One region of the Mesorhizobium sp. M0001 genome, then DNA from elsewhere that is predicted to be linked to it. Evidence: predicted binding sites of a transcription regulator. Region 1 holds the regulator's gene; each other region holds the start of a gene.
The links. The regulator LexA, encoded in region 1, represses DNA repair genes until DNA is damaged. The targets are predictions, from matches to a motif close to TGTTCNNNNTGTGTTCNG.

Region 1 (7,663 bases):
GGCGGATGCCGCTGCCGACGGCAAAGCCCTGCTCGAAGGCAAACGGCCGCGCATGGCCCCACCAGCCGCTGAGCGGCTGGCTGATATCACCATGGTGGCGCTCGGCCGCGTAGATGAAGGCCGGCGAGCCCGGGCCGCCATTGAGGTATTTGTAGGTGCAGCCGACAGCGAAATCGGCACTGGCACGGTCGAGTTCGACCGGCAAGGCGCCGGCGGTGTGGCAGAGATCCCAGATGATCAGCGCGCCGGCGTCATGTGCCTTGCGCGTCAGCGCCGGCATGTCGCGCAACTGGCCGGATTTGTAGTTGACGTGGTTGACCAGGATGACGGCAACGCTGTCGTCGATCAGCTCCTCGATTGCGGCCGCGTCGACGCCCTCCAGCCGCAGCCGCGTTCTCGGCCGGGTGGAGGCGACGCCTTCGGCCATGTAGAGGTCGGTCGGGAAACTGTCGCCCTCGGCAACGATGACCGACCGATCCGGCCGCATGCCGAGCGCTGCGTGCAGCAGCTTGTAGATGTTGATCGAGGTTGTGTCGCAGACCACCGTCTGCCCGTCAGCCGCGCCGATCAGTCGTCCGAGCTGATCTCCCAGTTCCACCGGCATGTTGAACCAGCCAGCCGTGTTCCAGGCGCGAATGAGGTCGTGCGCCCATTCCTGCGTGGCGGCCTGCTGCAATTCGCTGAAGACGGCTGGTGACGCGGCACCCAGGGAATTGCCGTCGAGATAAATCACGCCTTGCGGCAAGACAAAGCGTTCGCGCATGGAGCGCAGCGGATCGGCGGCATCCATTGCTTCGATTGCAGCGAGATCGGGTGTCATCATGATTCGCGCCCCTCCATGGACAAACGCGCGCGGCGGAGCCTGCCCGCCCAAACATGCCGGCGATCTTGAGGGGTCGCCCTTGAACTGTCAAACATTATATATAATTCACCCATTGAAAGGCTTTGATATATAATGCTCAGCCGAGCGTTTATGTCTGATGGATCACGATGCTGGATGACGAGCAGACCTCGAAGACGGAAGTGGCCTATCGCCTGCTCAGGCGCGATATTCTTGCGACCCGGCTGGCGCCTGCCGCGCCGTTGAAGCTGAGCACGCTGCGCAACACCTACGGCATCGGCTGGACGCCGTTGCGCGAGGCGCTGTCGCGGCTGGAGGCGGAACGGCTTGTGACCGCCATCAGCAACCGCGGGTTTGCGGTCGCTCCCGCCTCTCGGGCGGAGCTCGAGGATTTGGCGCGTGCGCGGCTGGTGGTCGAACTGCCCCTGCTGGTGGAATCGATCGAGAAGGGCGACCGTGAGTGGGAAGACGCGGTCGTTGCCGCCCACTATCGTCTCTCACGGTGCGGGTCTGTTCTCGACGATCCATCGGATGATGCGGTCGACGCGTGGTACGAAAAACACGATGCCTTCCATGCGGCGCTGCTCAGTGCCGCGACATCCAGCTGGCTGCTGCGCTTCAATGCGACGATTTCCGACCAATTGCATCGCCATCACCGCTTTCTGGGTCTGGTCCCGACGCTGCGCGCCGCCGCCGGCCGCACGGATGGACACCGGAAGGCCGTGGCGGCCCTGCGCGACGCCGTGGCGATCGAACACCATACCGCCCTGATGGAAGCGGCCCTCGATCGCGACGTCGAACGTGCGAAAACTCTGATGACCGCTCACATCGGCTACACGCTGCAGGTCTATGCCCAGAGCGAACCCGGCGCGGATGCTGCGCAGCCCCGTCCGAAAAGGAAGCGGCGGTCGTAGCCGACGCGCAGGGCACTTTGGCTTCGTTTCACCCGTTGCCGGCAAATGGGCGCAGGCGGCGCTCGCAGCGCCGAACGTTACGCTGAACAAAACGTCAACACATTCATTAAACTTTAAAAGGTTGCGGAACACAACTGGAACAGATAGTGTTTGTTCTGGGTTTGTTTTTTCTGATTCTGATTTCAGAACCCTTGGGGGCCGCGATGCTGACGCGCAAACAACATGAGCTTCTGATGTTCATCCATGAACGCCTGAAGGAGAGCGGAATCCCGCCGTCCTTCGACGAGATGAAGGAAGCGCTCGACCTCGCCTCCAAGTCCGGCATCCACCGCCTGATCACGGCGCTTGAGGAGCGCGGTTTCATTCGCCGGCTGCCGAACCGGGCGCGCGCGCTGGAAGTGCTGCGGCTGCCCGACTCGATCGCACCAGGCCTCAATGCGGCGAGGAAGTTTTCGCCGAGCGTGATTCAGGGCAGTCTTGGTCAAACCGGCCAAGGGCAAGGCGGCCAAGGACAAGGCGCGATGGGCCAAGGCGGTCTCGGCCGCCAGATCAAGCCGGGCTCGCCGTCGCGTTCGATGTCGGCCGGCAATGACGATGCCGTTTCCGCGATTTCAATCCCGGTTATGGGACGCATCGCCGCCGGCGTGCCGATCGACGCCATCCAGCATCAGACCCATTCGATCTCGGTGCCGCCCGATATGATCATGGGCGGCGAACACTACGCGCTCGAGGTCAAGGGCGATTCGATGATCGAGGCCGGCATTTTCGATGGCGACACGGTCATCATCCGCAATGCCGACACAGCCAGCCCCGGCGAGATCGTGGTGGCGTTGGTCGACGATGAGGAAGCGACCCTGAAACGCTTCCGCCGCAAGGGCGCCTCGATCGCCCTGGAAGCCGCCAACCCGGCCTACGAGACCCGCATTTTTGGACCGGACAGGGTGAAGGTGCAGGGCAAGCTTGTCGGATTGATCCGGCGCTACTGAGCCGGCTTGGGTTTGTATTTTTCACGCTGGTTGTAAGGCGGCAGGCCGCGCGCTTCGCGGGAGAAGCGGCGTTGCTCGTGCCAGGGGCGATACGGCTTGTCGACGGCGAAGCGGATGGTTGGCGCTGCAGCTGCCGATTGCGGATCGAAGAAGACGGCGGCGCTGCCGTCGCGGGCCAGCTGTTTCTTCGTCACGACCAGCACCAGCGGGTCGCGGCACGGATTGTAGGCGGTGGCGTCATCGATGACGATCAGGCTCGCGAAGGCACAGGCCGGCCGCGCCGTCTTGCGGTCTTTCGCAAGCGCTACAATGGCTCCGGAAGGGTGCCGGGCGATACAGAGATCGCCCATGCAATAGAAGGGCGACCCGGGCGGCAGATCGAGCGGATCGAGATCGAACCGCGTATCTGTTGCCTCGAAAATCTCGGGCGGGATAATGGTTTCGGCCCGCAGCGCCCGTTTCCAATTGTCCGTGGTGAATTCGTTGGAGCGTTCGCGGTTGAGGGCGAGTTCGCCGCCACCTATCGGCATGGCCACCAGATGTGCGTCCTCGGATATGAGCACGTCGGGCGTAAGCACCTGCGGCACCGTCAACAGGCCGGCCAGCGCGAAAGGCACGGCCGCCAGCCTGAGCCAGGTGGTGGCCATGGTGGCGATGACGAGGGCGACCGCCACCAACAGCACCGAGCGGATGGAGATCAGCCCGACGGCGTCGACCGGCGAGCGCTCGGAAATCCAGGCCGATATAGCGATCATCGCCATCAGACCCTTGCCCATCACATAGAGGAGCGGCCCGTCGGCGCCGAACGGCATCGCCAGTGCGCTGAGCACGGCAAAGGGCATGACGATCAACGAAACAATCGGCATCACGGCCAGATTGGCGATCAGGCTGAGCGGCGACACACGCTGAAAATGCCAGATGGCGAACAGCAAGGTTGCACTGCCGGCGATGATCGAGGTCATGGCGAGGCCGCCCATGGCCAGCGCGAATTTTCGCGACAGGAAGCCGACGAAGGAGCGCTTTGCCAGCGGCGTTCTCACCTTGTCGGCGCGGTAATCGGCCCAGCCGGCATAGGCGCCGACAAGGGCGGCGGTGGCGGCAAACGACATCTGGAAGCTGGGACCGACCACCTCGTGCGGCGACACCAGGATGACGGCAATGGCGGAGATCGCCAGATTGCGCATGGTGAGTGCGGCGCGATCAAACAGCACGGCGACAAGCATGACCGCCAGCATGATGAAGCTGCGCTCGGCGGCAACCACGACGCCTGAAATGACGAGATAGGCGGCGATGGAGACGAGTGCTGCCACTGCTGCATATTTCTTGACTGGGCGGCGCGAAGAGAAATCGGGAAACAGCGCAAAGGCGCCACGCAGCAACACCATGATGGTGCCGGCAACCAGCGCCATGTGCAGGCCGGAGATGGAGATGATGTGGTAGATGCCGGTGCGCCGCATCGCTTCGTTGACCTCGTCCGGGATGCCGGCGCGCACCCCGACAATCAACGCCGCGGCAATCTCGCCTTCGGCGCCGCCGATTTTGCCCCTGATATGGTCGGCAATGTTTTCGCGCGCGTTCTCGATTGCCGAGGAGAGCCGCGCGGTCAGCGGCGGCGGTCCCTGCGTAGCAATGGTTTTCGGATTGCCGAGAAAGAAGCCGCTGCCGCCGATACCGGTGAAATAGCTGTCGAAGGAGAAATCGTAGCTCTCCGGCCGCACCGGACCGGTCGGCGGCAACAGCCTGGCATAGCCGGTGATCAGGGAGCCGGCGGTCATATCGGCGGGAACGGTCCGCGCCGAGAGCCTGACCCGCTCCGGGGCGTAGCGCAGCTCGGGGTAAGCGGTCGAAACCACATCGAGCGTCAGCCTGATGCGGCCGCTTTCCATCTGTTCGAGACTGACGACGCGGCCGGTCAGCCGTGTCTGAATCTCGGAGCCGAGCATCTGCGTTCCGGCGCGCCAAGTCTCGACTTTGGCGGCGACGACGCCGAGCGCGCACAGCATCGCGGCCATGCAGAACAGATGCGTCCTCGGCCGCGATCGCGTGGCGAGGGCGCAACATGTCGCCAGCACCACAATGGCGATTGGCTGCGCAAAGCCGGGCTCGCCGGCCAGCGAGAAATAAATGATGACGCCGGCCGCCAGGAAAACCGGCACCAGCAGGAAGGCGACGCCCCGGTCGAGCTCCGTGTTGGCGGCCACGGCAAGGCTGCGGCGGAGCGCGGGCCATGACGGACGGCGAAGCCGTCTGCGCAGACGGGCGATAGATCCGGGCGCTGTGACTTGCGCCGGCAACGCGTGACCGGGCAGCGCAGGCGCGACGCCGGGATGCGGCTCAGGCAGCGCGAGGGGCAGCGGCTCGGCATAGGGACTATCGGCAAACAGCGAGCGTTCGCTGACGCTTGCCTCGGCGCCTTCGCCTTCCTTCGTGCCCCGGCCACGTCCAGCCATCGGGTCTGCCCCTTGCGCCCCAGACCCCTATGCTACATGAACGCGCAAAGCGCGAAAGTCCGCGTGATCACGTCCACCGCGCCGGAATCGACCATCACCTGGCAAGGACGCTCAATCCTCAATCATATCCTGGCCCTCCGCTCTCACGCGAGCAAGCCCATCGTGCATTGCCTTCAATTGTTCCGGTGTATGACCCTGCCATTCACCGAGTTCACCCTGGATGAGCAACGGATCACGGGAGCGGTAGGATTTCGTCGGATTACCGGGAAATTTTTTGTCGGTCAGGTTAGGGTCATCCATAAAAAACCCTGTCGGCTTTACGATGTAAATCCTTTGACGACCGTCACCCGTTGCAAGCTCTGCTCCCCAGATGGCGGCTTCCAGTGTCTGGGTGAAATAGATCCATGACAGTGGTTTACCTCTGAAATTGGAAGGGTGGCCGACGCTCAGCAGATCCCCGGGTTTCAAATCCGCCCGGGTACCATGGTAGAACGGATCACCCTCCGTATGGTCGGCGTTTTCGGTCATCGGTAGTCCTTCTTTCAATCATGCCTCCTTCGTGGCGAGACCGGCCTGCACACAGTTGCGGTGTTCACGATAATGATTGCAGAAAGGTCAATATGCGTGACCAAGCCAACGCTGTCACGGCGGCGTTGTAGTCGGGCAGTGCCGCATCCGTGAAGAAATGTCCGCTCGTCAGAGGGGGCTACCACCGTCGCAGCGATGTTCCAGGCACTGTGACGGACGCTGCAGCCGAATGAAACCCAGACATTGACGCTGCTGCCAAACGAGGTTGCGCGGAGGGTGCGAACAGATTTTGTGCTACAAGGCTCCAGCGCCAGTTGACGCAACCGATAATTGCCGACGTGCCCCGGCCACGTCCAGCCATCGGGTCTGCCCCTTGCGCCCCAGACCCCCTATGCTACATGAACGCGCAAAGCGCGAAAGTCCGCGCGATCACGCTCGCTTTCCAAGGTTCCGAGAGTTCCATGTCCGACACGGTCGTCACCCGTTTTGCCCCCTCGCCCACCGGCTATCTGCATATCGGCGGCGCGCGCACGGCGCTGTTCAACTGGCTGTACGCCAAGCACACCGGCGGCACGATGGTGCTGCGCATCGAGGACACCGACCGCGAACGCTTCAACGAGGCGGCGACACAGGCCATTCTGGATGGGCTGACCTGGCTCGGCCTTTCCTGGGACGGTGAGGCCATATCGCAGTTCGAGCGCGCGCCGCGCCACCGTGAGGTGGCCGAGGAGCTGGTGCGCCTGGGCAAGGCCTATTACAGCTACGAGACGCCTGCCGAGCTCGAGGCGATGCGCGAGGCCGCACGCGCCAAGGATCTGCCGCCGCGCTACAACGGCCAGTGGCGCGATCGTGCCCCCTCGGAGGCGCCTCCCGGCGTCAAGGGCGCCATCCGCATCAAGGCGCCGACCGAGGGCGAAACCGTGGTGCACGACCGTGTGCAGGGCGAGGTGCGCTTCCCCAACAAGGACCTCGACGATTTCATCATTCTGCGCTCGGACGGCAATCCGACCTACATGCATGCCGTCGTCGTCGACGACCATGACATGGGCGTCACCCACATCATCCGTGGCGACGACCATCTGACCAACGCCGCGCGCCAGACGGTGATCTACAACGCCATGGGCTGGGACGTCCCGTCGATGTCGCATATCCCGCTGATCCACGGCGCCGACGGCGCCAAGCTGTCGAAGCGGCACGGCGCACTGGGTGTCGAGGCTTATCGCGCCATGGGCTATCTGCCCGAGGCACTGCTCAACTATCTGGCAAGGCTCGGCTGGAGCCATGGCGACGACGAGATCATGTCGATCAAGGACATGATTTCGTGGTTCGACATCGGCGATGTCAACAAGGGTGCGGCGCGCTTCGACTTCGCCAAGCTCGAGTCGATCAACGGCGCGCATATGCGCAAGATGGCCGATGCCGAGCTGTTCGACATTTTCGTCGCCACTCTGCCATACCTCGAAGGCGGATCTGCTATCGCCGCCCGTCTCGACGACACCAGGAAGGCGCAGTTGCTGGCCGCCTTGCCGGGCCTGAAAGAGCGCGCCAAGACGCTGGTGGAACTGGCCAATGGCGCGGCCTTCCTGTTCGTCGAGCGGCCGCTGCCGATCGACGAGAAGGCGGCAGCACTGCTCAGTGCCGACGCGCGCGCGATCCTGCGCGGCGCACATGCCGCTTTGCAGACTGTTTCGGGCGATTGGTCGGCTGCCGCGGCTGAAGCCGCGGTGCGCGAGTTCGCAGCGGCCGGCGGCCACAAGCTCGGCGCCGTGGCCCAACCGCTCCGGGCGGCCCTTACCGGCCGTAGCACCTCGCCCGGCGTGTTCGACGTGCTTGCCGTGCTTGGCCGCGAGGAAAGCCTGGCGCGGATTGCGGATCAAATCGATTAGGAGCGAGCTGGCCCAAAAAGATTGGCATTGAAAGGCGGGTTTCGCAGTGCAACATTAG
Region 2 (7,663 bases), on a different contig from region 1:
GGAAAACGTCCGAAACGGCGGATGATGTCGCGGTGATGTTCGGCCCGCTTCAGGTCGGACGGGCCGATGTCGCGCGACAGCGCCACCGAGCGGTCCTGGTCGGCAATCGCTTCGGAATGCGCGAAGGGCAGCCCGAAGAACAGCCGCAGCGAGGGATCGACCATCCGCTGGAACCCGGCATCGATCGCCTCAGTAGCGATCGCGCGGGCCTTCGCGTCGCTGGCATACATGCGCGGCGTGTCGCGAAAGGCGTTGCGCGGGAACTGGTCGAGCAGCAGGATCAGCGCCAGCGCCCCGTAGGGCGTCGCCATCCAGCCATCGCAGTCGCCGCGCGCTGCGGCCTCATGCAGCCGCAGGAAGCGATCGCGAAACTCGCGGTCGAAGGCCGCATCCTTGGCGAACCACGCGGCAGGTCCTGCCTGCCACCAGAAGCCCACCACGGCGGCAGCGGCATCCGGCACATTCTTCCGGGCTGCGAGGCCGCCCGGTTCGACGGTTGCGATGGCGTCCATTGTCAGGCCGCCTTCGCATCGCCGGCCAGTGCCGCCCAGTCCAGCGCTCTTGCCCATTCGGCGAATGAGGTCGGCTTCAACGGCAGCAGACGGGTCGTCTGGCCGAGATCGACGGCAAGCACGGTCTGCTTCTGGTTGTGGATCCAGGCATAGCTGGCGGCAGTCTGTTCGGCGGCGTCCTTGCCGAGCATGGTTTCGAGCGCGGCGGCGAAGTCCGCCAGCGGCACAGGATAATAGCTGACTTCGCGGCCGACAATGCCTGACAGGATGACGGCCATCTCCGGTCCGGTCAGCGCCTGCGGCCCGCCAATGTCGAAGCTGGCACCGGCAAGCTCCGGATGCCGCAGCGCTTCGACCACGTAGGCCGCCATATCCTGCCAGGAGATCCAGGAGGTCTGGAAGTTGGCCGGCAGCGGATAGGCGAGGACGCCCTGATGCATGATCGCCGGCGCGCTCCAGGGCGCCGCGATATTGCTCATGGCCAGCGTCGGCTTGAGGACGATAGATGGCGGGCCGAACGTCTTGATGTAGTCGATGAGTTCGGCCTTGGCGTCCATCACCGCCGTGCCGGAATGGCCCGACACATGGCCGCTGGTGTTGAACACCAGAAGCTTGACGCCGCCTTGCTGCGCCGCATCCGCAATGTTGCGGCCGTAGCGCAGGATCTCTTCAGGGCTTGCACCGACCGGCAAGGTCAGCGCCACCGCATCAACGCCGAGGCAGGCGAGGGCCAGTCGGCCGGGGTCGGCGAGATCACCGCGCACGATGTTGACCCCATCGCCGAACGGATCGGGCGAGCCCTTGCGTAACAGGACACGCACCGTGGCGCCGGCGGCGCGGCAAGCGCTGACAATGGCCGACCCTTGGGCGCCGGAGGCGCCGGTGACCAGAACCGAATTGGGAAAGTTTGGCATGGATTTGCTCCTCTCTGAATGAGTGCCGACGAAACCGGCACCACCGTCTTCGCGTCGAAGAAGGCATTCGCAACTTTACTCTGCTGAATCCAGTGATATGATTTCAGGAATATGCTGAACAAAATTGACCTGGCGCGCGCCGATCTCAATTTGCTGGTCTTGTTCCAAGCCATCATGGAGGAGCGGCATGTCGGTCGCTCGGCGGAGCGGCTAAACCTGTCGGCCTCGGCGGTCAGCCATGGCCTTGGCCGGCTGCGCAAGCTGCTTGGCGATCCGTTGTTCCTGAAGACGCCGCGCGGCGTCGTGCCCACCGACCGGGCAACGGAGCTTGCCGAACCGGTGGCCGAGATCCTGGCGCGGGTGCGCCGGGTGATCGCCAGCGCCGAGCCGTTCGATCCGGCCCGCTCGACGCGCCGCTTCACCATCGGTGCGCCGGATGCGGTATCGTCCGTGCTCCTGCCGCCGCTGCTCGACCAGATCCGCTTTTTGGCCCCCGGCATCGACATCGGCATCCGGCAACTGCTGCCGCGCCAAGGTGAACCGTCGCCCACTACTGCCTGGAGCGACTGTGTCGCCGAACTCGAAGCGCGCGCCATGGATGTCGCGGTGATTCCGTTCGACGGCCTGCCGGCACGCTTCACCGTCGACAAGCTCTATGAGGAGGATTTCGTCGTCGCCATGCGCGCCGGCCACCGCTTCGCCGGCGATCCGTGCCTCGACGCCTATTGCAGCGTGCAGCATATGGTCGTCTCGAACAATGGCGATCCGAACGGGTTTGTCGACAGGGTGCTGGCTGAACGCGGCCTGTCGCGTCGCGTCGCGCTGACTGTCCCCAACTTTATGTTCGGACTGGCCGTGCTTGCTCAGACTGATCTGATATCGGCCTATCCGCGCCGGTTCCTCGCCATGTATGGCGGCCGTTTCGGTGTCGTCGGCGTTGATGCGCCCATCCGGCTCGGCCACTTCAACATCAACAGCATCGTGCCGAAGGTTGCGCTGATGGATGCGGGCTTGGCCTGGCTGGTCGGCCTGCTCAGGCAGACCGGAAATGCAGCACTATCTTCGGGTGCGGCGTAAGCATTGGCCTGGCCGTCGCGGCGGTGCTCAAAGCTCCTTTTCCGCCAGTTCGCGGAAGGCATCGGGAACCGAGCGCCGGGCTTCCAGCGCCACGGCGCCATAGCCGACAGCCTCTCTGCCAAAGCGCTGGCGGATCTTGTCGATGGCGCGGTCGGCGCCAAAGCGCGCCAGGCCTTGCCTGCTGCCGGGCCGCTGCTTTTCATCGGCAAGCCCGAGCGGCAGCTCCAACTGCAGCTCGGCACTTTCTTCCAGCTGCGACACCGAGATCGCCAGCAGCGAGATGATCTTCTCCCGAGGGTTGGCTGCCACCACGCCGCGCACCAGCTCCCCGGCGATTTCGGCCAGCATCGCGGTTGCCGAAATCGGTTGCTCGAGCGTCAGCGAGCGTGTGACAGCGTGCAGATCGGCGAAACGCACGCGCACCGTCACCGTGCGTCCGGGCCGTGATTTCGCCCTGAGCCGGCTGGCGACCCGGTCTGCCAGATGCAGCAGGACGGGTCCGAAGATACGCGCCGGCCGTCTGCCAAGCGCCGACTGCGCGCCGGCGGAATGCGACGGCCTGTGGGTTTCGAGCTTTCGCGGGTCGCGGTTCCATGCCAGCGACGCCAGCTTTTCGCCGGCGGCGGGCCCGAGCAACCTTCGCAGCGCCCCGCTATGCGTCTTTGCCAACTGGCCGATGGTCTCGATGCCGATCTCGGCCAGCCGCGCTCTGGTCGCCGGGCCGACGCCCCACATCACCACCACCAGGCCGTCGGGCTTGGCCACCTGCGAGGCGATCTTGGCCAGATGCTTGGTGCGCGCCACGCCGATCGAGATCGGCAGGCCGAGCTCTGCCCGGACGCGCCGACGCACCGTGGCGGCGATCTCGGCCGGCGGTCCGAACAGATGCGTGCAGCCGGCCACATCGGCAAAGGCTTCATCGATGGAAATCCGCTCGACCAGCGGCGTGAAATCGTCGAGCACCTTGATGGCGGCGTCGCCCAGCCGCTGATAGTCGGCGAAATGGCCGCCGACGAAGATCAGTCCGGGGCAAAGCTCGCGCGCGCGTCGTCCGGGCATGCCGCCGCGCACGCCGAAAACCCTGGCTTCGTAGGAAGCGGCAAGCACGACGCCGCCGCCGACGGCGATCGGCTTGCCCCTGAGCGCCGGGTCGAGCAGCTGCTCGACCGAGGCGTAGAAGGCGTCGAGATCCGCATGCAGGATGGTGGGCTCCATCCCGACCGTTCCCTTTGCGGCGTTGCAGCATTAGCCGCGTCTGTTGTGAGAGGCGTTTTTGCCGAACAAATAGAGAACAAACAGGGCCTATTGTCAAGCGAAGTGGTTGTCGCCGGCCGGCCCGTTCCAGGTCGGGCTGTCGAGTGCTCCGCCTGGGCATCGGACCTGCGGAACATTGTCTCTCGCCTCGGCGTTCATATCCGCGACGGGACGCTGTTTTGTGGAGGCCGGTATGGGCCAGTTCGAGATGATCGACCTCGTCAGCGTCATTGACGCCTGCACGAGCGATCGCGTTGCCGGGCACTGCGTGTCAATGGCCAGGGCGGTGGAGGAGTTGCGAGTGCTGACCGGTGATTTCGTATCGCCGGACGAGACGGTGGCCAACGCGCTGTCGGCAGTGGCGCTGGGGCGCGGCTGCGCGGTGGTGTTCGACGAGCGAGCGGGCGCCGACATCTTGCTGACGCCGTAGCGGCGGCGCCGGGTTGTGGCAGCCAGAAAAGTCGAACAGCGTGCAAAAAGCTGTGCAGGCATGGCCCCATAACCGGGGCGTGGAAAAGTTCTGCGCGTGGGTGTATTCTCCAGGTCGCAAGCGGTCGCAGACCGCATAGGGGGAGAAATGACATGCCGAGGGTTTCAGAACTCTTTTTCAAAACTGCCATCTTGTTCCTGATGTTGGGGATTGCGGCCGGCCTGCAGATGGCGATCTCGGGTGACCACGCCGCTTTTCCGGCGCACGCGCATATCAATCTGCTCGGTTGGGTGACGAGCGCCATCTTCGGCGGCTACTACGCGCTCAATCCGCAAAAGGCGGCGCGTCGCGTCGCCATGATCCACTACGGGCTCTACACTCTCGGCTTGGTGATCATGCTGCCGGCGCTGTATGTGATGCTGCAGGGAAACCCGGCGCTTGAACCGATCGTCGCCGGCGGCTCGCTCATTATCGCCGCTGCCGTTCTGGTTTTTGCTTTCGTGGTGTTTTCGCCCGAAACGGCGCGCTCGGTGTCCGGCGTGGTTCCGGCCTCTCGCTGACTGTTCGCGCGCGGCGATCAAAGTCCGACCCGCGTTCGCGACCCGCGACACGGGTTGGCCAGGCCGATTGCCGCAGCCGCTTGCTGCGGTGTCTATCGCCGCGTCGGCGCTTAACATACCCGAGTCCCACCACGTATTATTTCGTGACTATTTGGCGCCGGAACCTTCCCAGATATCGCGCGTTGCGGCGACTGTATTCGCGCTGCCTTATATATAGGCAGCCTTGAGTACGTCCACAGCATGGGTTGGGGGAGGAGCAGGACACCATGTCGAACAGAGAAATCGGAACGTCGGCCTCCCTGGGCCGACGCATCGCCGATCTGAAAGCCAGGATGCGAGACGCCAGCGTTACTGAACACGAGATGCAGACCTTCCAGAAGGTCGCAGCCATCATGGGAGGTGTCGAAGGCTCCCTACGCCTCGACGCCGACGACCTGATCGCGGCGTCCTTCGTCACCGAGGCGCTCGGCGATCCCGGGTCGAATTGAAGGTCAGAGCCCGTCGGCACCCAAGTGCCGGCGGTCGATGGCCCGGTTCGCAGCGCCGCGATGCCGGAGCGTGTCTGCACAGCCCGCGGCGGGGATTTCTTGCGCACTTTGAAGATTTCAGGCGAGCGGCCTCGACGGCGCTTGAAATATTGGGCTTCGCGTTCGTGCTTCTCGGCTGTCGAAGGTGCCGAGATTGTCGCCGTCCAGCCCTTGACCACAAGGGCTAAGCCAAACCGCCAAGGCGGCTTAAACGAAGGATCCGGCCAGCCGGATCCTTCGAAATATCCCGATGCTCCGGCATCGCCTTCAGCTCATCCTTGGTCCAACTGGTGACGGCGTGGACGTCCCGGGAAACCTCTCGAAAGTCCGCGGTCGCTGCCTTACACGTCGTCGAACGGGCCGCCGCGCCTCGCCAGGTCGTGACCAATGGCGGCTTCCTCGGCGTCGTCGGGCAAGGCATCGTCACTGTCCTGGTAGGGTTGTCGTCATCCTCCTCGGGCAATTCGCCTTCCTTCTCGACACCGGTGGTGTCCGGCAGGCTTTCCTCATCTGCTCCGTCGGGCAGGACCGTTGCGCCACGCAGCGCATCCCAATCCTGCCGGCGCGGCGTCGGCGCTTCCACCTCGTCATTGGCGATCCTGTCGCGGGCATCGTTTTTGCTCGGTGGCGCCTCGACCCCGTCATTGGGTTTTCTGTTTCGTTCTTCCATGATTGCCTCCTCCGGGCGGCTTTGCGTCGAGAAGGTGGAACTCACTTCCGGCTGTCAGGTTCCGGCAACCACTCCATCTCCGTGGAACCAATTGCCGCCAGTCTGCTTTGCCAAGGACTAGTCTGCTTTGCCAAGGAGATGAATCCAGAGGAGCTGGACCATGAAGACTTTCCCCCTCATCCCATGCGTGCTGCTCCTGGCGCTGGCCGACCCGGCGGCTGCGCAGGACAATGGCGACCAGCACGGCCCTGCCGCGCCTTGCCAGGCGCAGCCTCAGGACGATGGTCAGAAGCCGCCGGTCGCCAATGGCGGCGGCGAATCGACCAGCACGCTCGGTCCCTGCGGCGGCGTGCTGCAGCCGCCGCCCAGTGGTGACCAGGGTATGACGCAGCCGCCGCCGGATCAGGGCAAGACGCCGGTGATCAAGCCTGGCGAGGTGCCTGCGCAGCCGCCGAAGCAATGACCTTTTGCTTGAAACTTCACGGCGTGGCACGAAGGCGGTCGGTTCCGGTCTTGGCCGGGCGACGCGGTCACCGGATCAATGCCGGCGCCGGCCGCAATCGCCACCGGAATTGGAGCCGTGCATCATCCATGTCGAAGGTCTCCTGAGGGATTGTGCTTCAATGCGAATCTTGCGGGTGCGGGTTCTGCTGGCATGACCGGGAAGCCGATCAATTTAGTCTCCGCTTGCGGAACAAGACCGTACCGGCTGCGTTTGCCTCCAGGAGCCCGCCACCTCGATCTGCGCTGTTTTCGCCTCATGCGGGAACACGGCGGAGCTCGCCAACAACGACAGGAGACGAAGATGAAAACCATCCTTATTCCCGCCGTCGCCGGGCTCGCCATGATCGCTGGTATCGGCATTGCCGCCGCCGACGAGGTGATCGTCACGCAGCCGGCACAGCAGCAGGTGATCATCACCCCGGAACAGCGCACGGTCGTGCACCAGTACGTAAAGAAACATCCGCTTGCCTCGGTCAATCTGCTCGGCGTCGAATTGAATGTCGGCACTGCCTTGCCTGACACTGTCGAGCTGCAGGAGGTTCCCGACGTTCAGTACAGATACGCCGTCGTCGACAACCATACCGTGTTGGTCGACCCCAGCACGCGCAGGATTGTCGAGGTGGTCGAGTAACGCTCGACAACCTAACCATTCATCGGTGATACGGCCCTGTCGTTCTTCCCAAAAGGGCGGCAGGGCCGAATGACGAACATGATGAAAGGAGAATTGCCATGTTGCCGCATGTCGAGACCCCGAACTCCGCCAATGTTGCGGCGTGTTGCGACAAGTTGCTGGCCGAGCGCAACACGGCGCTGTTATCGATGAAGGAAGCGATCGCGCTCCTGCGGGAGCGCACCGGCACCGATCGTTCGGATGCCGACCTCGCGGGGCTGATCGTCAAGAAAGCGGCGCTGCTCGGCGTTGCGGTGATTTCCGACCCGCGCTGAGATGTCTCGTCACTCAAGACGCCGGCCGAATTTTCGGCTAATGTTTTCGTGGAATCTGGACCAACCGACCGGACCCAACCACGGAGGCTTAAGTGACGGACGACAAACAGGACCGCATTCGCCAGCGCGCGCACGAGATCTGGGAAAAGGCCGGCCGGCCTGAAGGCGCGCATCAGGAACACTGGGAGCAGGCCACGGCTGAAGTCGATGGCGCGGTCGCCAAGCCCAAAAAGGCGGCGAAGAAAGCTGACGCCAAGCCCGCCAAGGCAG
Region 3 (7,663 bases), on a different contig from region 1:
CGCCAGTCTGACGAACAGCGAGATGCCGATGATCATGGTGGCGATCGCGGTCAGCTTGCCGGCGATCCCCGGCAGCACGATGTCGCCGAAACCGGTCGTCGTCACCGTGGCAACGGTGAAATACAGCGCATCAATGTAGTTTTCGAGGCCGGCGCCGGTGCGGAAGAAGAAGGTGTAGACGAAGCCGGTGATGACGAACAGGAACGTCAACAGGTTGATGACCGCGTGGCTCGCCTCGCGCCAGGGCCTTAAGCCACGCATTTCGAAATGCCGCCACAGCGACCCGCTGCGCGACAGCGACCATAGCCGCAGGATGCGCAGGAACGCCAGATTTGCCAACGCCGTCGGCATCAGCAGCGTCAAAAGGATGAAGACATCGACCCAGGATGTCGGCTGTTTCATCAGCCGCAGCATGTCGTTGGAGGCTAACAGCCGGGCAATCAGGTCGGCGGCGACCAGCGCCGCGACGGTATAGTCGAGCCACAGGAATGACGGCTTGTCCTGGAGCACCGGCGTGGCAACGAAGAAGGCGATGATGGCGAGGTCGATGATGACCGCCACCAGTTGAAACCGGAACGCCGCCGGCGTGCGTCCGTGATAGAGCTTGCGCAGCCTGTCACGCAGCCGCGCCATCGCTGAGCTTTGCTGCAATCCGTCCTTCTCGGCTGCTTTCATCACCAAGTGCGTAACGGTCCCAGCCGGGGTCGTCTAGAGCATGATACCAAAAAGTGGGTGCCGGTTTGCGGAAAAGATCATGCTCCAACAAAGGGTTAGATCATGATGAGATTTCAACCAAATCTCATCATCATCTAGTGGCCCCGGTAATCGTCAGCCCTCCACCACCTTGCCGTCCGGCCCGACGAGGCGCCAGGCCGAGGCGGTGTCGTAGACGAACCGCTCCTCCGCAATCCGGTCACCACGCCAGCGCTGCAGGGCCACCTCTTCCAGCCGGCGCACGGTGCCGGCCTTGTCGACACGGTCGAAGGTCCAGCGGATGGCGACATTGTCGCCATCGACCAGGAATGTCTGGACAGGATGGGTGTGCATCTTCTCGATCCGGTCGAGTGCTGCCTGTTCATGCGCCATCAGTGTTTCCTTGCCCCGCCGCGGGACGCCAAGATTTTCCTGCATGGTGGCATCGTCATGGTAGAAGTCGGCGATCGCCTTGACATGGCTGCCTTCGACCACCGCCTTGAGGAAGGCTTCGACGCGTTCGCGGCTGGGCATGATTGTGCGTTCCTGTGACGTTTCTGCTCTACGCATGTGGTTCAAAGGAAGGTCAGTTCAACCACGCCCCGCACGCTGGCCCTATCGGCTGCAATGTCAGGCCCAGAGCATCTTTAGGCCGTCATGCACTGGCCGACGTCGATGCGACTGCCGTGTATATCAGCGCAGCCTAGACGAGCTCGACTTCCACCACACCCGGCACCGCGCGCATCGCAGACGCGATCTGCGGCGAGATGCGGTAGCGATTGGGCAATTCGATCTCGATCTCACCTTGCCCGGCTTCCTTGATCAGCACGAAGCTGACCTGGCCCTCGCCCTTTACCGCCAGTTGGCCGGCCAGCATGCCGATCGGAGCCGCATCGCGCACGAAGATGCGCAGCGCCTTCTGGATACGGCTGGCCTCATCCTCCAGCGACTGCACCGTCTGGATGCGCAGATTGACCCCTTCGGGCCTATCCTCGGCCGAAACGGTGATCACCACCGAACGTCCGGGCTCGAGCAGATCGCGATACTGCGCCAACCCTTCCGAAAACAGCACGGCTTCATATTGGCCAGATGTGTCGGAAAAGGCGATGACGCCCATCTTATTGCCGGTTCGGGTCTTGCGCTCCTGCTTGGTGGTGACGGTGCCGGCGAGCCGGCCCGCGGCGGCACCGCGTTTGACCGCAGCCGAGAACTCGCCCCAGTTTTGCACGCGCATCTTCTGCAGGGCCGCCTTGTACTCGTCGAGCGGATGCGCCGAGAGATAGAAGCCGACGACCTGGAATTCACGGTGCAGCCGGTCGGCGGCAAGCCAAGGATCGGTCTGCGGCAAATTGAGCGCCTGCTGCTGCGCGCCGAGCGACGCGCCGAAAATGTCGTGCTGGCCCGAAATGGCATTCTGCTGCGCCAGCGAAGCCAGCCCCATCATCCGTTCGACGCCGGCCATCATCTGGGCGCGGTCGTGGCCGAAGCAGTCGAGCGCGCCGGCCATGATCAGGCTTTCGAAGACGCGCTTGCCGACGATCTTGGGATCGACCCTTTCACAGAAATCGGCGAGATTCTTGAACGGCTTTTCGCCGCGCATGGCGACGATGTGCTCGACCGCAGCGTCGCCGACGCCCTTGAGGGCCGCCAGCGAATAGTAAATGCGGTTCTCGCCGACCTCGAAATTGCGGAAGCTGGTCATCACCGACGGCGCCACCACCTCGATGCCGAGACGCAGCGCATCCTGGCGGAAATCGGCGAGTTTGTCGGTATTGCCCATGTCGAGCGTCATCGACGCCGCCAGGAACTCGACGGGGTAATGCGCCTTGAGATAGGCGGTCTGGTAGGACACGACGGCGTAGGCGGCCGCGTGCGATTTGTTGAAGCCGTAGTCGGCGAACTTGGCCAGAAGGTCGAAGATGAAGTCGGCCTGCGGCTTGCCGACGCCGCGTTCGACCGCACCGGTGACGAAGCGCTCGCGCTGCTTGTCCATTTCGGCGCGGATCTTCTTGCCCATCGCGCGACGCAGCAGATCGGCTTCGCCGAGCGAATAGCCCGACAGTTCCTGCGCGATCTGCATCACCTGTTCCTGGTAGACGATGACGCCTTGCGTCTCCTTCACCAGATGGTCGATCTTGGGATGGATCGATGCCATCTCCTCTTCGCCATGCTTTCTGGCGTTGTAGGTCGGGATGTTCTCCATCGGGCCGGGACGGTAGAGCGCCACCAGCGCGATGATGTCCTCGATGCAGTCGGGCCGCATGCCGATCAGCGCCTTGCGCATGCCGGCACTTTCCACCTGGAACACACCGACCACTTCGCCGCGCGACAGCATGGCGTAGGTTTCAGGATCGTCGAGCGGGATCGTCGCCAGGTCGATCTCGATGCCGCGCCGGCGGATCAGCTTCACCGCCGTCTCCAGCACGGTCAGCGTCTTCAGGCCGAGGAAGTCGAACTTCACCAGCCCGGCCTGTTCGACATATTTCATGTTGAACTGGGTGACCGGCATGTCGGAGCGCGGATCGCGGTACATCGGCACCAGTTCCGACAAGGGCCGGTCGCCGATGACGATGCCGGCGGCGTGCGTCGAAGCGTGGCGGTAGAGCCCTTCCAGCTTTTGCGCCATATCGAGCAGCGTCTGCACGATTGGCTCCTTCTCGGCCTCCTCGGCAAAGCGCGGCTCGTTGGCGATGGCATCCGCCAGCTTGACCGGATTGGCCGGGTTCTGCGGCACCATTTTGGAGAGCTTGTCGACTTGGCCGTAAGGCATTTGCAGCACGCGGCCGACGTCGCGCAGCACCGCGCGCGCCTGCAGCGTACCGAAGGTGATGATTTGTCCCACCTGGTCGCGGCCATATTTCTGCTGGACGTAGCGGATGACCTCTTCGCGCCGGTCCTGGCAGAAGTCGATGTCGAAGTCGGGCATCGACACGCGGTCGGGGTTGAGGAAGCGCTCGAACAGCAGCGAGAAGCGCAGCGGATCGATATCGGTGATGGTGGTGGAATAAGCGACCAGCGATCCCGCGCCAGAACCGCGGCCCGGCCCGACCGGAATGCCTTGCGCCTTCGCCCATTTGATGAAGTCGGCCACGATCAGGAAGTAACCGGGAAATTTCATCTTCTCGATGATGGAGAGCTCGAAATCGAGCCGCTCGCGGTATTGTTCGACCGTGTAGCCGGCGGTGGGTCCATGCGCCGCCAGCCGGGCGTCGAGACCTTCATGGGCCTGCCGGCGCAGTTCATCGGCCTCGGCCTTCAGCGCCACCTCATTGTCGGCCACATCGCCGCCGGTAAAGCGCGGCAGGATCGGGTTGCGGGTCTTGGGATAGTAGGAACAGCGCAGCGCGATCTCGACGGTGTTGTCGATCGCCTCAGGCAGGTCGGCAAACAGCCTTGCCATATCGGCCTGGCTGCGCAGGAAATTGTCCGATGTCAGGCGGCGGCGGTTGTCGGCGGCAACGACCGACCCTTCGGCAATGGCGATCAGCGCATCATGCGCGTCATAGTCGTCGCGGGCGGCGAAGAACGCCTCATTGGTGGCGACCAGCGGCAGATCATGGGTATAGGCAAGATCGACCGATGATTTCTCGATGGCGCGGTCATAGCCGGAAACGCGGTCCAGTTCGACATAGAGCCGGTCGCCGAACAGCGCCTTGAGTGCCAGAAGCCGCGTCTCGGCAAGATCTCGGCGATCCTCCTTCAGCGCCCGGCCGATCGGGCCGCGCGGCCCGCCGCTGAGACAGATCAGGCCATCGCTATGGCCTTCCAGCATTGCTGACGTCAGATGTACGGGCTCGCCCGGCGGCGTCTCCAGATAGACCTGGCTGACCAGCCTGACGAGGTTGCTATAGCCAACCTCGGTGGCGGCGAGCAGCACCACGGCGTTCATCTCCGGCCCGTGGCGGCGGCGGTCGCGCTGTGCGTCACTGGTCTCGCCGGAAAAGGCGAGATCGATCTGGCAGCCGATAATCGGCTGGATGCCTTCCTTCACCGCCTTCTGGGCGAACTCAAGCGCGCCGAACAGATTGTTTGTGTCGGTGACGGCGATTGCCGGGCACTCGTCCTTGACGGCATGACCGACAACGGCGGCGACCTGCAAGGCTCCCTCGAGCAGCGAATACGCCGAATGCACGCGCAGATGGATGAACCGCCGCGCCGGTGCCTCAGGGCGCGCAGCAGCGAGCGCTGCTTCGCGCTTCAGGGGATCGCGTGGAAGTTTGTCATCCGCCATGATGTATCAAATTGCTCGAAGGGCTTTGAGTCGATGGAGATGTATTGTCCCGGACCGGGCGATGCCAGTCCAGCACAAATGACCACCGACCACAGGCTTCCGTACCCAGCCGCACGGCTCAGAGATTGTTCGAAATTCGCTCTGGCGAGTCATATGATGGTGGTTTCGAGAACCGGAGCGCAGCGGCCATTGGTCCGTGAGCACGGGAAGCGCAGAAACCGCCTTCAGATGGCCGCCGGAGTAGAATTTCCAAACAATCTCTAGGCGAACTCCATGATCACCGCATCCACAGCCAGGCTGTCACCCGGCTTGGCGTTGAGCTTCGACACGACAAGATCGCGGTCGGCGCGCAACACGTTTTCCATCTTCATCGCCTCGACCACGGCCAGCGTCTCGCCGGCCTTGACCTCCTGCCCCTCGGCAACCGCGATCGACACCACCAGGCCCGGCATCGGGCAAAGCAGCATCTTGGACGTGTCCGGCGCCACCTTTTCCGGCATCAGCCTTTCCAGTTCAGCCGTTCGCGGCAGCATGGCGCGCGCCGTCACCGACATGCCCTTCCAGGCGATGCGCAGGCCGTTCGGCAGCGGCCTGATCTGCGCCGTGACCTTGCGGGCACCGACAGTGCCGCGCCAGATGAGGTCGCCCGGCCGCCAGTCGGACGCCACGGTCAGCGCTTTGCCGCCATCGACCGACAGATCGATTTCCATCGGAATGGAGATCATGCCCTCGATGATCGAAGCCTGGAGATAGTCGTCGCCGAGCTTCACCACCCAATCGCGCTTGAGTGCGCCCGAATGCGGCGCCAGCCGCCCGCCCAGCCGGTCAAGCCGATCGCGGCGCAGAAGCTCGACCGCGGTGGCGATCGCCGCCAGCACTGCCTTTTCATCGCCATTGGGCACGATCGGCGCGAAGCCGTCAGGATATTCCTCGGCGATGAAGCCCGTCGATATCCGCCCCTCGCGCCAGCGCGGATGCTGCATCAGCGCCGCCAGGAACGGGATGTTGTGCTCGATGCCGTCGACGACGAAACTGTCCAGCGCTTCCGACATGGCATCGATGGCCTCGATACGCGTGGGCGCCCAGGTGCAGAGTTTTGCCACCATCGGATCATAGAACATCGGAATCTCGGAGCCTTCGGTGACGCCGGTGTCGTTGCGGATGACGACATCGCCGAACGTGCCCTCCTCCGGCGGCCGGTAGCGCGTCAACCGGCCGATCGAGGGCAGGAAATTGCGATAGGGATCCTCGGCATAGAGCCGGCTTTCCACCGCCCAGCCGTTCAGCGTGACGTCGCTCTGCTTGATGCCGAGCTTTTCGCCGGCGGCGACGCGGATCATCTGCTCGACCAGGTCGATGCCGGTAACAAGCTCCGTCACCGGATGCTCGACCTGCAATCGTGTATTCATTTCAAGGAAATAGAAGTTCTTTTCAGCATCTACGATGAACTCGACGGTGCCGGCGCTCTGGTAGTCGACCGCCTTGGCTAGCGCCACGGCCTGCTCGCCCATCGCCTTGCGCGTCCTGGCATCGAGGAATGGCGACGGCGCCTCTTCCGCCACCTTCTGGTTCCGACGCTGGATCGAGCATTCGCGCTCGCCGAGATAGAGGGCGGTGCCATGCGCGTCGGCCAGCACCTGGATTTCGATATGACGCGGATCGACGACGAACTTTTCGATGAAGACGCGGTCGTCGCCGAACGAGCTTTTCGCCTCCGAGCGCGCCCGGTCGAAGCCGTCGCGCACTTCCGACTGGCTCCAGGCAATGCGCATGCCTTTACCGCCGCCGCCGGCCGAGGCCTTGATCATCACGGGATAACCGATCTCGCCGGCGATCTTTTCGGCATGGTCGGCATTTTCGATGACACCAAGCCAGCCGGGAACCGTCGACACCTCAGCGGCCTTGGCGAACTTCTTCGATTCGATCTTGTCGCCCATCGCCTTGATAGCCTTGGGTTTCGGACCGATGAAGACAATGCCCTCAGCCTCAAGCGCTTCGCAGAAGGCGGCCCGCTCCGACAGAAAACCGTAGCCGGGATGCACGGCCTGCGCGCCCGTCTCCTTGCAGGCAGCGATGATCTTTTCAGGCAGGAGATAGCTTTGCGCGGCAGGCGATGGCCCGATATGCACGGCTTCGTCGGCCATTTCGACGTGCACGGCGTCGCGATCGGCGTCGGAATAGACCGCTACGGTGGCAATCCCCATCCTGCGCGCCGTCTTGATGACGCGGCAAGCAATCTCGCCGCGATTGGCGATCAGGATTTTCGTGAACATCGAAGGCGTTTCCTCGGTCTTTCGTCCTTCTTATGGGCTTCGGCAGCCGGGCTCAAGCACCGCCGGCAGCGCACCCATCAAGACACTCCCGGCCCGCCAGGCCCGTGCCGAGAGGCGAAGATCGGGCTCGCCGACGACTGGGCCAAGATTTGCGCCATATTTGGTCGCCAAATCGGGTTGAAACAGTATAAAAACCCTGAAAGCCTGAAGACCAATCGCCTTGGGAGGAATTGCCTGATGAAAACCCGCGCCGCTGTCGCTGTCGCCGCCGGAAAGCCGTTGGTAATCATGGAGGTCGACCTCGACGGACCGCGCGAAGGCGAGGTGCTGGTCGAGATCAAGGCGACCGGCATCTGCCACACCGACGAGTTCACCCTGTCGGGCGCCGATCCCGAAGGCCTGTTTCCGGCAATCCTCGGCCATGAAGGCGCTGGCGTTGTCGTCGATGTCGGCAAGGGCGTCACCT

Region 2: the regulator LexA is predicted to act here: its motif matches at 3,780-3,797, upstream of NKK50_RS25805 (Y-family DNA polymerase).
Region 3: the regulator LexA is predicted to act here: its motif matches at 5,051-5,068, upstream of dnaE (DNA polymerase III subunit alpha).

Annotation. Positions count from the first base shown of each region.
Region 1 covers NZ_JAMYVS010000004.1:292,872-300,534, reverse strand. Annotated here, with positions in the region: gene kynU (kynureninase) at 1-823, opposite strand, end outside; gene NKK50_RS14300 (GntR family transcriptional regulator) at 991-1,755, shown strand; gene lexA (transcriptional repressor LexA) at 1,959-2,741, shown strand; gene NKK50_RS14290 (ComEC/Rec2 family competence protein) at 2,735-5,191, opposite strand; gene arr (NAD(+)--rifampin ADP-ribosyltransferase) at 5,303-5,719, opposite strand; gene gltX (glutamate--tRNA ligase) at 6,181-7,605, shown strand.
Region 2 covers NZ_JAMYVS010000012.1:21,005-28,667, forward strand. Annotated here, with positions in the region: gene NKK50_RS25790 (DUF924 family protein) at 1-512, opposite strand, end outside; gene NKK50_RS25795 (SDR family oxidoreductase) at 515-1,426, opposite strand; gene NKK50_RS25800 (LysR family transcriptional regulator) at 1,538-2,503, shown strand; gene NKK50_RS25805 (Y-family DNA polymerase) at 2,531-3,718, opposite strand; gene NKK50_RS25810 (hypothetical protein) at 3,951-4,187, shown strand; gene NKK50_RS25815 (heme-copper oxidase family protein) at 4,340-4,747, shown strand; gene NKK50_RS25820 (hypothetical protein) at 5,014-5,235, shown strand; gene NKK50_RS31395 (hypothetical protein) at 5,459-5,989, opposite strand; gene NKK50_RS25830 (hypothetical protein) at 6,105-6,407, shown strand; gene NKK50_RS25835 (DUF1236 domain-containing protein) at 6,750-7,079, shown strand; gene NKK50_RS25840 (hypothetical protein) at 7,178-7,393, shown strand; gene NKK50_RS25845 (DUF2934 domain-containing protein) at 7,486-7,663, shown strand, end outside.
Region 3 covers NZ_JAMYVS010000001.1:882,233-889,895, reverse strand. Annotated here, with positions in the region: gene NKK50_RS04245 (potassium channel family protein) at 1-675, opposite strand, end outside; gene NKK50_RS04240 (nuclear transport factor 2 family protein) at 829-1,227, opposite strand; gene dnaE (DNA polymerase III subunit alpha) at 1,397-4,924, opposite strand; gene NKK50_RS04230 (acetyl-CoA carboxylase biotin carboxylase subunit) at 5,185-7,197, opposite strand; gene NKK50_RS04225 (S-(hydroxymethyl)glutathione dehydrogenase/class III alcohol dehydrogenase) at 7,435-7,663, shown strand, end outside.